One region of the Shewanella sp. LZH-2 genome, then DNA from elsewhere that is predicted to be linked to it. Evidence: predicted binding sites of a transcription regulator. Region 1 holds the regulator's gene; the other holds the start of a gene.

The links. Region 1 encodes LexA, which represses DNA repair genes until DNA is damaged. Its sites were predicted from a motif close to TACTGTATNNNNATACAGTA; they were not measured.
Region 2: a site for LexA is predicted at 2,558-2,577, ahead of dinB (DNA polymerase IV). Genes of this name have one in related genera too.

Annotation. Positions count from the first base shown of each region.
Region 1 is NZ_CP069350.1:4,430,631-4,435,308, reverse strand. It holds gene JM642_RS19435 (SulA-like leucine-rich domain-containing protein) at 379-891, opposite strand; gene lexA (transcriptional repressor LexA) at 888-1,508, opposite strand; gene plsB (glycerol-3-phosphate 1-O-acyltransferase PlsB) at 1,794-4,217, shown strand; gene mtr (tryptophan permease) at 4,217-4,678, shown strand, end outside.
Region 2 is NZ_CP069350.1:3,538,591-3,543,268, reverse strand. It holds gene bfr (bacterioferritin) at 1-124, shown strand, start outside; gene JM642_RS15625 (methyl-accepting chemotaxis protein) at 424-2,427, shown strand; gene dinB (DNA polymerase IV) at 2,602-3,675, shown strand; gene JM642_RS15615 (methyl-accepting chemotaxis protein) at 3,706-4,678, opposite strand, start outside.

The DNA.
Region 1 (4,678 bases):
AGCAACTACAAAGAAGAGCAACACAGTAAGTCTCAACTCTATGCAAACTCTTCAGTTCCCAAAAAAGTGTTTCTGACTTCAACGTGCGTTGGCGGCTTACTTATGATCAAGTATTGTTACTGCTGGTATTAGCCACACTGGCACATACTGCTGAATAAACCCATTATTCTCAATTTTTGTGGGCGAGCGATATTCGAAAATAACGCGATATTTCTGCCTAAACAGGCGATATATCATGTGCGCCTAAATCAAACATACTTGCTGTTTAAAAATTGATCAAGATCACTTCTTTTTCTAATTGTCTGAAAAATTGCCAAAAAAAAGCCTCACATTCACAGGTGAGGCGGCTTTCAAGGCTAAATACGGTGTGAAAAATTTTTAATGAACAGAGCTGAAAAATGCGGGTTGAGTAAATTTAGCCGATTGTGTGAGATTGGTGCTAGAAGGTTGGTCATTCGTTGAACCTTCAAGCACGATACCCATTGCACGTGCGCTCTTTGCTACAATTTGTAGGCGACGATTATCGCGAGTATCTAGGGCGTTAATCCAAGTAATCACTGCGCTAGATGTGCCACTGGTTAAGGCTTTTTCCATCGCCCAAAGGGTTTCGACCTCATCTTTTGCGTGAACCAATAGTACGCGATCCATACGCACACCTGCGTTTGCTAATAGCTGCTTGTAGCCAATACTAGGTGGGTTGATGAGCACTATCCATCTTCCCTGTTGGCTCAGTTGGGCAAGTTGTTTGCTCAGCTGTGTCAGCTCTTGGCGCCCTTGGCTCTGAGTTGGCATAGTGACTATTGATGTATGCTGCCAGTCGGTCTCTGTATCTCGAACCGTATCGAGCCATAAACCGGGGTGACGCGGGGCATTACCTAATAGTTTGTTCATAGCCAATCTCCGTTGCGGATCACCCCTACGGCGAGCCCTTCAATTGTTAGACTTTGGAAACTCAAATCGACTTTAATCGGTGAATAGTCTTCATTCTCGGCATGTAGGTAGACTAAATTACCTTTTTTTTCAAAGCGTTTTACGGTTACATCATCATCAACGCGAGCAACAACAACTTGTCCATTGCGCGCTTGTTGTACTTTATGAACGGCAAGCAGGTCACCCTCAAGGATGCCGATATTCTTCATACTGTCGCCTTTTACGCGCAGCAGGAAATCGGCAGCAGGGTGGAACATGCTGGGGTCGACTTGGTAATACTGTTCGACATGCTCTTGGGCGAGAATAGGTTCACCCGCTGCCACTTGGCCAATCAGTGGCAAGCCTGTTTCGCGGTTATCTTCTTCCTCTACAGGGAGACGGATCCCGCGGGAAGTACCAGGCATGATCTCGATGCAGCCTTTTTTCGCCAATGCCTTAAGGTGTTCTTCTGCGGCATTTGCACTTTTAAAACCCAAACGGGTGGCAATTTCGGCCCGAGTGGGTGGCATGCCAGTCTCGGCAATATTACGTTTAATCAGCTCTAAAATTTCGGCTTGGCGTGGCGTCAACGGTCTCATGGTCTTTCCTGTTTTTCTATACAGTTACTGTTAGTATATACAGTATTATTTGTAGTGCAAGTATTAACCACTTTTAACTTGGTCAGCTAGATCTGCAAATAACCGTAATCGTCATCTATGGGGTGAATGCCATTTGCACGGCAGCAATAAATGGCGTTGCCTAAAGTGCGTTACTAAGTCATTAAAATCAGCTGCTGAATCCTGCATCTTTAGGTTGTTTGGGTATATTCTCTAGAATCTGGTATTCTATGGGGCTAATGAACGTACTTACATTGCATAAGAATAATGCCTAAACAAGACTCTCTTTGGTTGAAATCATTACGTTGGATCCAAAAGCACTTAGTGCACACTATTGTTGTGCCACAGGATCCCTTTGCCGATCTGAATCTGGATGCCTCCAGACCGCTTGCTTATGTAATGAAAACAGAATCCCTGAGTGATATTGCTGCGTTAAGCGAGATCACCACGAAACTTGGTTTGCCAAGCCCTTACGAGCCGCTGGTGGTGAATGGCGTTGTGGCGCCACGGGTGGTATGCCTTGAAGGTCGTAAGCCCTTATTTGGTGAACGCGCCAGCAATGAGCCATTCCTCGAATGTTTTATGCGTTTGTTGGCCGTCCATAAGGAAAAGCCAGAGTTAGATATCCAGCTGGTGCCTGTGAGTCTGTATTGGGGTCGTACTCCGGGTAAAGAAGACGACACCATGAAGGCGGCAGTGCTTGAGCGCGAGAACCCTACTTGGTTACGTAAGTGCTTGATGATCCTATTTTTGGGCCGTCACAACTTTGTGCAATTTTCTAATGCGGTATCGCTGCGTTACATGGCCGACGAACATGGTACCGATATGGGCATTGCCCATAAATTGGCTCGAGTAGCGAGAGTGCATTTTCGCCGCCAACGTAAGGTGATGACGGGGCCTGTGTTGCCTAATCGTCAGGCGTTATTCCATTCCTTGCTGAAATCTGAATCCTTACGCAAGGCGATTCAGGAAGAAGCCGCGAGCAAGAAGATTTCTGAAACCCAAGCGCGTGAAACGGCAATTGAATATCTTGATGAAATTGCAGCAAATTATTCCGATAGTCTCGTACGTATTGCTGAGCGCTTTTTAACGTGGTTATGGAACAAGCTCTACAGCGGTATTAACATCAAAGGTGCCGAGCATATTCGGCAGTTACACCACGATGGTCATGAGATTGTGTATGTGCCCTGCCATCGCAGCCATATGGATTACCTGCTGTTATCTTACATTCTGTATTACCAAGGTATGGTGCCGCCGCATATTGCTGCGGGTATCAACCTAAACTTCTGGCCTGCGGGGCCGCTGTTCCGCCGTGGCGGGGCTTTCTTTATTCGCCGTAGTTTTAACGGCAACAAACTCTATACGGCCGTGTTCCGTGAGTACCTCGATCAGCTGTTTGCTAAGGGATATTCGGTTGAGTATTTCTCTGAAGGTGGCCGTTCTCGTACCGGTCGTCTATTGGCGCCTAAAACGGGCATGATCGCTATGACGATCAACAGTGTGCTGCGTGGTATCGAACGCCCAGTCACCTTAGTGCCTGTGTATTTAGGCTACGATCACGTGATGGAAGTGGCGACCTATCACAAAGAGCTAAGCGGTAAGAAAAAACAGAAAGAATCTGTATGGCAAGTCTTTGGTGCTATTCGTAAATTAGGTAATTTTGGCCAAGGTTATGTCAACTTTGGTGAGCCGATTACATTGCAAAATTTCTTGAATGAAACGGCACCAAACTGGCGCAGTGAAGTGGCTGATGATCCTGAGCAAAAACCGACTTGGTTAACTCCAGCGGTGAACGTGTTAGCAAATCGGGTGATGACGCGGATTAACGACGCCGCTGCCGCCAGCTCTATTACCTTGACCAGTTTAGTGTTGTTGGCGTCAGAGCAAAATGCCTTAGAGCGTTGTTTGCTCGAGCGTCAGTTAGATTTATACCTGACCTTGCTTAAGCGTGTGCCTTACACGTCGTTTACGTCGGTTGCCGAAGGTGATGGCAAGCATTTAGTACAACAAGGATTAGAGCTGAACAAGTTCTCCATCAATGCCGATCCTTTGGGTGAGATAGTGTCAATTGATGAAAAACAAGCGACGTCAATGACATACTATCGCAATAATATCATTCACTTGTTTATTATTCCGTCATTAATTGCCAGCTGTTTAATCAATAATAAACAGATTTCAAGAGCGCAAATCCTTGGGATAGTGAACGACTTTTATCCGTTATTGAAGGCGGAATTGTTTATGGGGATCAAAGATCTCCCAAGCTATGTGAATCAAGTGCTTGAGCTGTTTATTGAGCAAGGTCTAGTGCAGGAAAGCGATATGTTGTCGGTTGTGACCGAGCACACCAGCCAAATGTTATTGTTGGCTGGCAGCGTTAGTGAGACCTTGCAACGCTATGCCATTATCTTCAATCTGCTGGCCCATAGACCTAAGATGGAGCGTTCGGATCTCGAGTCTGAAAGCCATCTGCTTGCCCAACGTTTAGGGGCGCTGCATGGCATTACCGCACCAGAATTTTACGATAAGAAACTCTATAACACCTTGAGTGTTAAGCTAAAAGAGTTAGGTTATTTTTCTGGTAAGGAAGATAAATCTGATGTTGAGCGCATTCGCGATCAAGCTAATAGCTTACTCAGAGCCTCTGTAAGGCAGACGATTGTCGCCAGCGTGACCGCGGAGCATATCGCTTAATGGCTAACCATATGAATGCGGCGAAGAATAAGCCGGTGGGCAAGTCTTTGCTCGGTGGTGCCATGATTATTGCCGGTACCACAGTAGGGGCGGGGATGTTTTCTTTGCCTGTCGTGGGCGCTGGCATGTGGTTTGGTTACTCGGTACTGATGTTACTCGGTATTTGGTTTTGCATGTTGATGTCGGGACTGTTACTGCTCGAAACCAACCTGCATTTCGAGCCGGGAGCGAGTTTCGATACCCTGACCAAGGAAACTTTAGGCCAGTTTTGGCGCATCGTGAATGGGGTGTCCATTGCCTTCGTGCTCTACATCTTAACCTACGCCTACATCAGTGGCGGTGGCTCGATTGTTAACCATAGCCTCCAAGGTATGGGGATTGAGCTGCCTCAAAGTGTCGCCGGATTAGTATTTGCTGTCGTGCTCGCCTGTATCGTGTTGATCAGTACCAAGGCGGTGGAT
Region 2 (4,678 bases), 890 kb from region 1:
AACCCGTGAGATCTTGGAAGTGTTACTCGACGATACTGAGTCTGACCATATGTATTGGCTTGAGAAGCAGCTCGGTTTAATTGACCGCATTGGTTTAGCGAATTATCTGCAAACTAAGATGTAACAATATCCGATTGCGCGGCTCAAGCATAAAGGCCAGTCATTTTATGACTGGCCTTTGTTTTGGGATTTTGAGTATTTAGTCTAACACTCTGTAAAAATTAGCTGTAGTAATGAGATGTTCTGTTTGAGGTGGATTGTTTAGCGATTCCTGTTATTTCATTAATATCTATTCTTTACAAATACTTGTTTACGTTTTTTCTCATCATTTTGGCTGTTGTTGGCGGGTAAAAATTGTTACCGTGTGAAGCTGTTTTTGCAGGCTTTTATGTTAAGTGGTTGGTTAACCAGACGGGAAGATGAATGAGATATATAAAACGTTCTCTAAGTTTGCAGTTAGTGGTAACTATCGTCGGTGCCCTCGCTGTACTGCTTACTTTAGTTGCTGCTTTGCTCGTGAATAAAGAAAGTAATAATACACGTAAGCAGGTGGATGCCGACATTTCGGCACTTGTAGCTCTCAAGGCGAATGAGATTGGTGGTTACTTTGTTGCCAAGGGGCAAGTAATCCACTCGGTATTTGCCGAGCCTAGGCTTATCAACTGGTTTAGTCAGTATCATGCCCGGGGCAGTAATCTGGCGCAGGATCAGCAATATCAAGATATTATTCGTTATTTTCGCTCGTTTTCCGACCGTGATAGCGATGTGAAATCAGTATTCTTTGGTTCGGCAAACACCTTTGAGTATTTTGATCTTAATGGACGCTTCGATGGCGATCCTGATTATTACACTAATAAGCGTCCTTGGTGGCAGGAGGCGATTGACCAGCGTAGCTTGTTTGTGGGCGATCCTGCGGTCGATGCCAACGATGGTTCTATTTCTGCAACGGTTAAAACCCCAGTCTATAGTGCTAATGGCGAACTTATTGGCATTGGTGGTATGGATATTCTGATCGATACCATTGGTAAAAACCTGTTAGCACCGATTAAATACCGCAACTATGGCCAAGCCTTCCTGATGACGGATGAAGGTAAGCTTGTGTATTTCCCTGGATTCTCGGATAAATTCCCGCCGGGCTCACTTGCTAATCAGGTTGATAGCCAATTTAAAGATACCTCCGGTTTTACAGCATTAATGCAACAAATGCAGCGCGAGCCTCAGGGGTTTGCCGAGGTCAGTTTTAATGGCGTATCACAGCGAGTGACCTTTGTGACTGTAGGCGGTGATTATCCTAAGCAGAAATGGCACTTAGCCTTTATGTTGCCCCATGAAGTAATTGAAGCGCCTGTTACCAAAGCCTTTTGGAATGCTTGTTTTGTTGCCTTGGGGATTATGCTTTTGGTCGGCATTACTGTCTGGCTGATGTTATTGCCTTTTAGACGCCAGCTCAGCAAGTTACTCGATGCGATGGAAGACATTGCCGAGGGTGACAGTGACTTATCCCAACGCATTTTAATGGAACGGGAAGATGAGCTAGGTAAACTGGGTGATGCTTTCAATCGTTTTGCTGAAAAGGTTCAGCAAATGTTGCTGCATACCCGTAGCTTAACCCAAGAGGTCGGCACTGGAGTGATGGATGCGCGCCAAGTGTGTGATTTAGCTGTCTCGTCGGTATCATCGCAAAAACAACAAATCGATTCTGTCGCCACGGCAGCAACTCAAATGGCGCAGACGAGCCAAGAAATGGCGATAAGTGCTCAACGCGCAAATGATTTTGCCGAAAAGGCACAGACTCAGGCCCTTGGCGGTACGCAAATCGTGTCCCGTGCGACCGAAGGGATGAAGGCATTATCGGTTCAAGTCATCGAAGCGGCTAATGTGATTAAGCGGTTACGAAGCAGCTCAGAGCAAATTGGTGAAGTCTTGAGCGTGATCCGCAATATTGCCGACCAAACTAACTTGCTGGCGCTTAATGCGGCCATTGAGGCGGCGCGAGCGGGTGATCAAGGCCGAGGCTTCGCCGTTGTTGCTGACGAAGTGCGCACGCTGGCTTTGCGTACCCAAGATTCTACCGCCAATATTCAAGGCATTATCCAAACCTTGCAACAGAGTGCGCTTCAGGCTGAACAAGTGATGGAATCAGGGGTTGAGCAGGCAAGAGTAGGGCAAGACTTAACCACGCAAGTCGAACAAGCCCTCAGTGACATTGCCAGTGCGATTACGTCTATCCAGCAGCAAACGGTGGAAATTACCGTGGCGATAGGCCAGCAGGCAGTGGTTGCCGATGAAGTGGCGCAAAACGTGGTGAGCGTGCGTGGTTTATCCGATCAATCCCTATTGTCGAGCCAAGATCTCTCCCAAAGTCTACAAGGATTTGAGCAAGCAACTCGAGAACTGACACGTAATATTGGTCAATTTAAAATTTAAACGCTGTTGTTTTAAAACCAAAGGAGCCTTAGCACTCCTTTGGTTTTTTTGGGAATGTTATGCTTGGATAAGGATGCTTGAGTCGATAGATGAACTTCGCGACTGCGTAAATATGTCCTAGATACTTGATTACTGTTTTTATATACAGTATTTTGGGTGTTGGAGGAACCTTTAGTGCGAAAAATCATTCATGTTGATATGGATTGCTACTTTGCTGCGGTGGAAATGCGAGACTTTCCCGAATACCGTGGTAAACCGCTGGCCGTTGGTGGGAGCCGTGAGCGGCGAGGGGTTATCAGCACCTGTAATTACGAAGCGCGCCGATTTGGTGTGCGCTCTGCTATGGCAACAGCTTATGCGCTTAAACTGTGCCCAGACTTAATTCTTGTCCCCGGTCGAATGCAGGTCTATAAGGATGTATCGCAACAAATTCGCGCAATCTTCTCTCGATACACTGAATTGATTGAACCCCTCTCCCTCGATGAAGCCTACTTAGATGTTAGCGATTGCAAGCTGTTTAAGGGCTCTGCAACTCTGATTGCTGAAGCGATTCGCCATGATATTTTGGCCGAAACAGGGCTTACTGCTTCGGCTGGCGTTGCTCCTGTTAAATTCCTCGCCAAGGTGGCCTCTGACTTAAATAAACCTAATGGTTTGTATGTTATTTCGCCCGACAAGGTTCCTGAGTTCATTAAAACCTTATCCCTACGCAAGATCCCCGGTGTGGGGAAAGTCACCGCAGAAAAACTTTCCTCTTTGGGGTTAAATACTTGCGGAGATATACAAACTTATCCAAAACAAGACCTTATTACTCGTTTTGGCAAATTTGGTGCCGTATTAATTGAAAGATCCCATGGGATTGATGAGCGTGGGTTATCAGTGAGTCGCGAGCGTAAATCTGTCGGCGTTGAAACTACGTTGGCGCAGGATATTTATACCCTCGAGCAGTGCCAGCAAGTGATGTCTGGATTAATACAAGAGTTATCAACTCGCCTAAGTCGTAGTGCCAAGGATCGACAAATCCATAAGCAGGTGGTGAAGCTTAAATTCAGTGACTTTAAACAAACAACCATTGAACATCGCAGTAATGATGTGTCTGTGATGATGTTTTACGAATTATTATCCCAGGCAATGACAAGGCAAGAAGGGAGGGGGATTCGGCTACTCGGCGTGGCTGTGGGACTTACTGATAAATCACCGATTGCGAAGGTTGATCCATTGCAAACCCAACTCGCGTTATCAATTTAATCAATCTCATCCCTTACACGTTATCAATCGCTATAACTTAAAGCGGCTGACTAAGGCTGTTAGTTCATTCGCCATGGTTGAAAGTTGGATACTTGCAGCATGGATTTCGTCTGTTGTATGTCGACTCTCTTCTGATTGCTCTGCAATATGCTGAATATTGTGATGGCTTTCGTTTTCCATTATTGACTGTGCTTTCGCGGCAAGCGCGATTTGATTATTCATTTCGCTGATTTCGCTCACCATTTCCGCAATATGAGCCAAAGCTTCTCCAGCATTGCTGGCGGCTTCCACACTAGCAATCGCTTTTTGATTACCTATATTGATAGCTGCAACGGCACTTTGAGTGCCATTTTGGACATTCGCTATCATCAGTTTTATTTCCTCCGTTGATTGATGGGTTTTGGAGGCGAGAGAGCGCACTTCATCGGCCACGACGGCAAAACCTCGGCCTTGTTCTCCTGCACGAGCGGCTTCAATAGCAGCATTTAGGGCAAGTAAATTGGTTTGTTCGGCGATAGCTTGAATCACTTCAAGTACTTTTCCTATGTGCTGCCCTTCGAGCTCTAGCTTGTTAATTTGGTTTTCTGCTTGGCTAACATCTTGGGCGAGTTGTCGGATAACAGCTATGGTGTTTTGTACTTTTTCTTGGCCTGTGGCGGTATAGTTGTCAGCCTGTTTAGCCGCCTCTGCTGCATGGTTAGCGCTGCTTGAAACCTCTTGCACAGAGGCTGCGATATGGTCGCTTGCATCAGCCACTTTCCGAGTCGTTTCTTCCTGTGTCCTTAAGGTTTGCTTGGCCATTTCGCTGGCGTGGGCAAGCCCTTGTGCTGATAGCGTAAGCCTGGCGGTCGAGTCTTTAAACTGCGAAATAATACTATGCAGATTGTCCAGGAAATGATTAAAGGCACGGGCTAAGTCTCCAAGCTCATCCTTGGAGGTTAAGTTAATCCTTGCTCTTAAGTCTCCATCACCATCGGTAATATCATGAATTTTCGCCAATAAA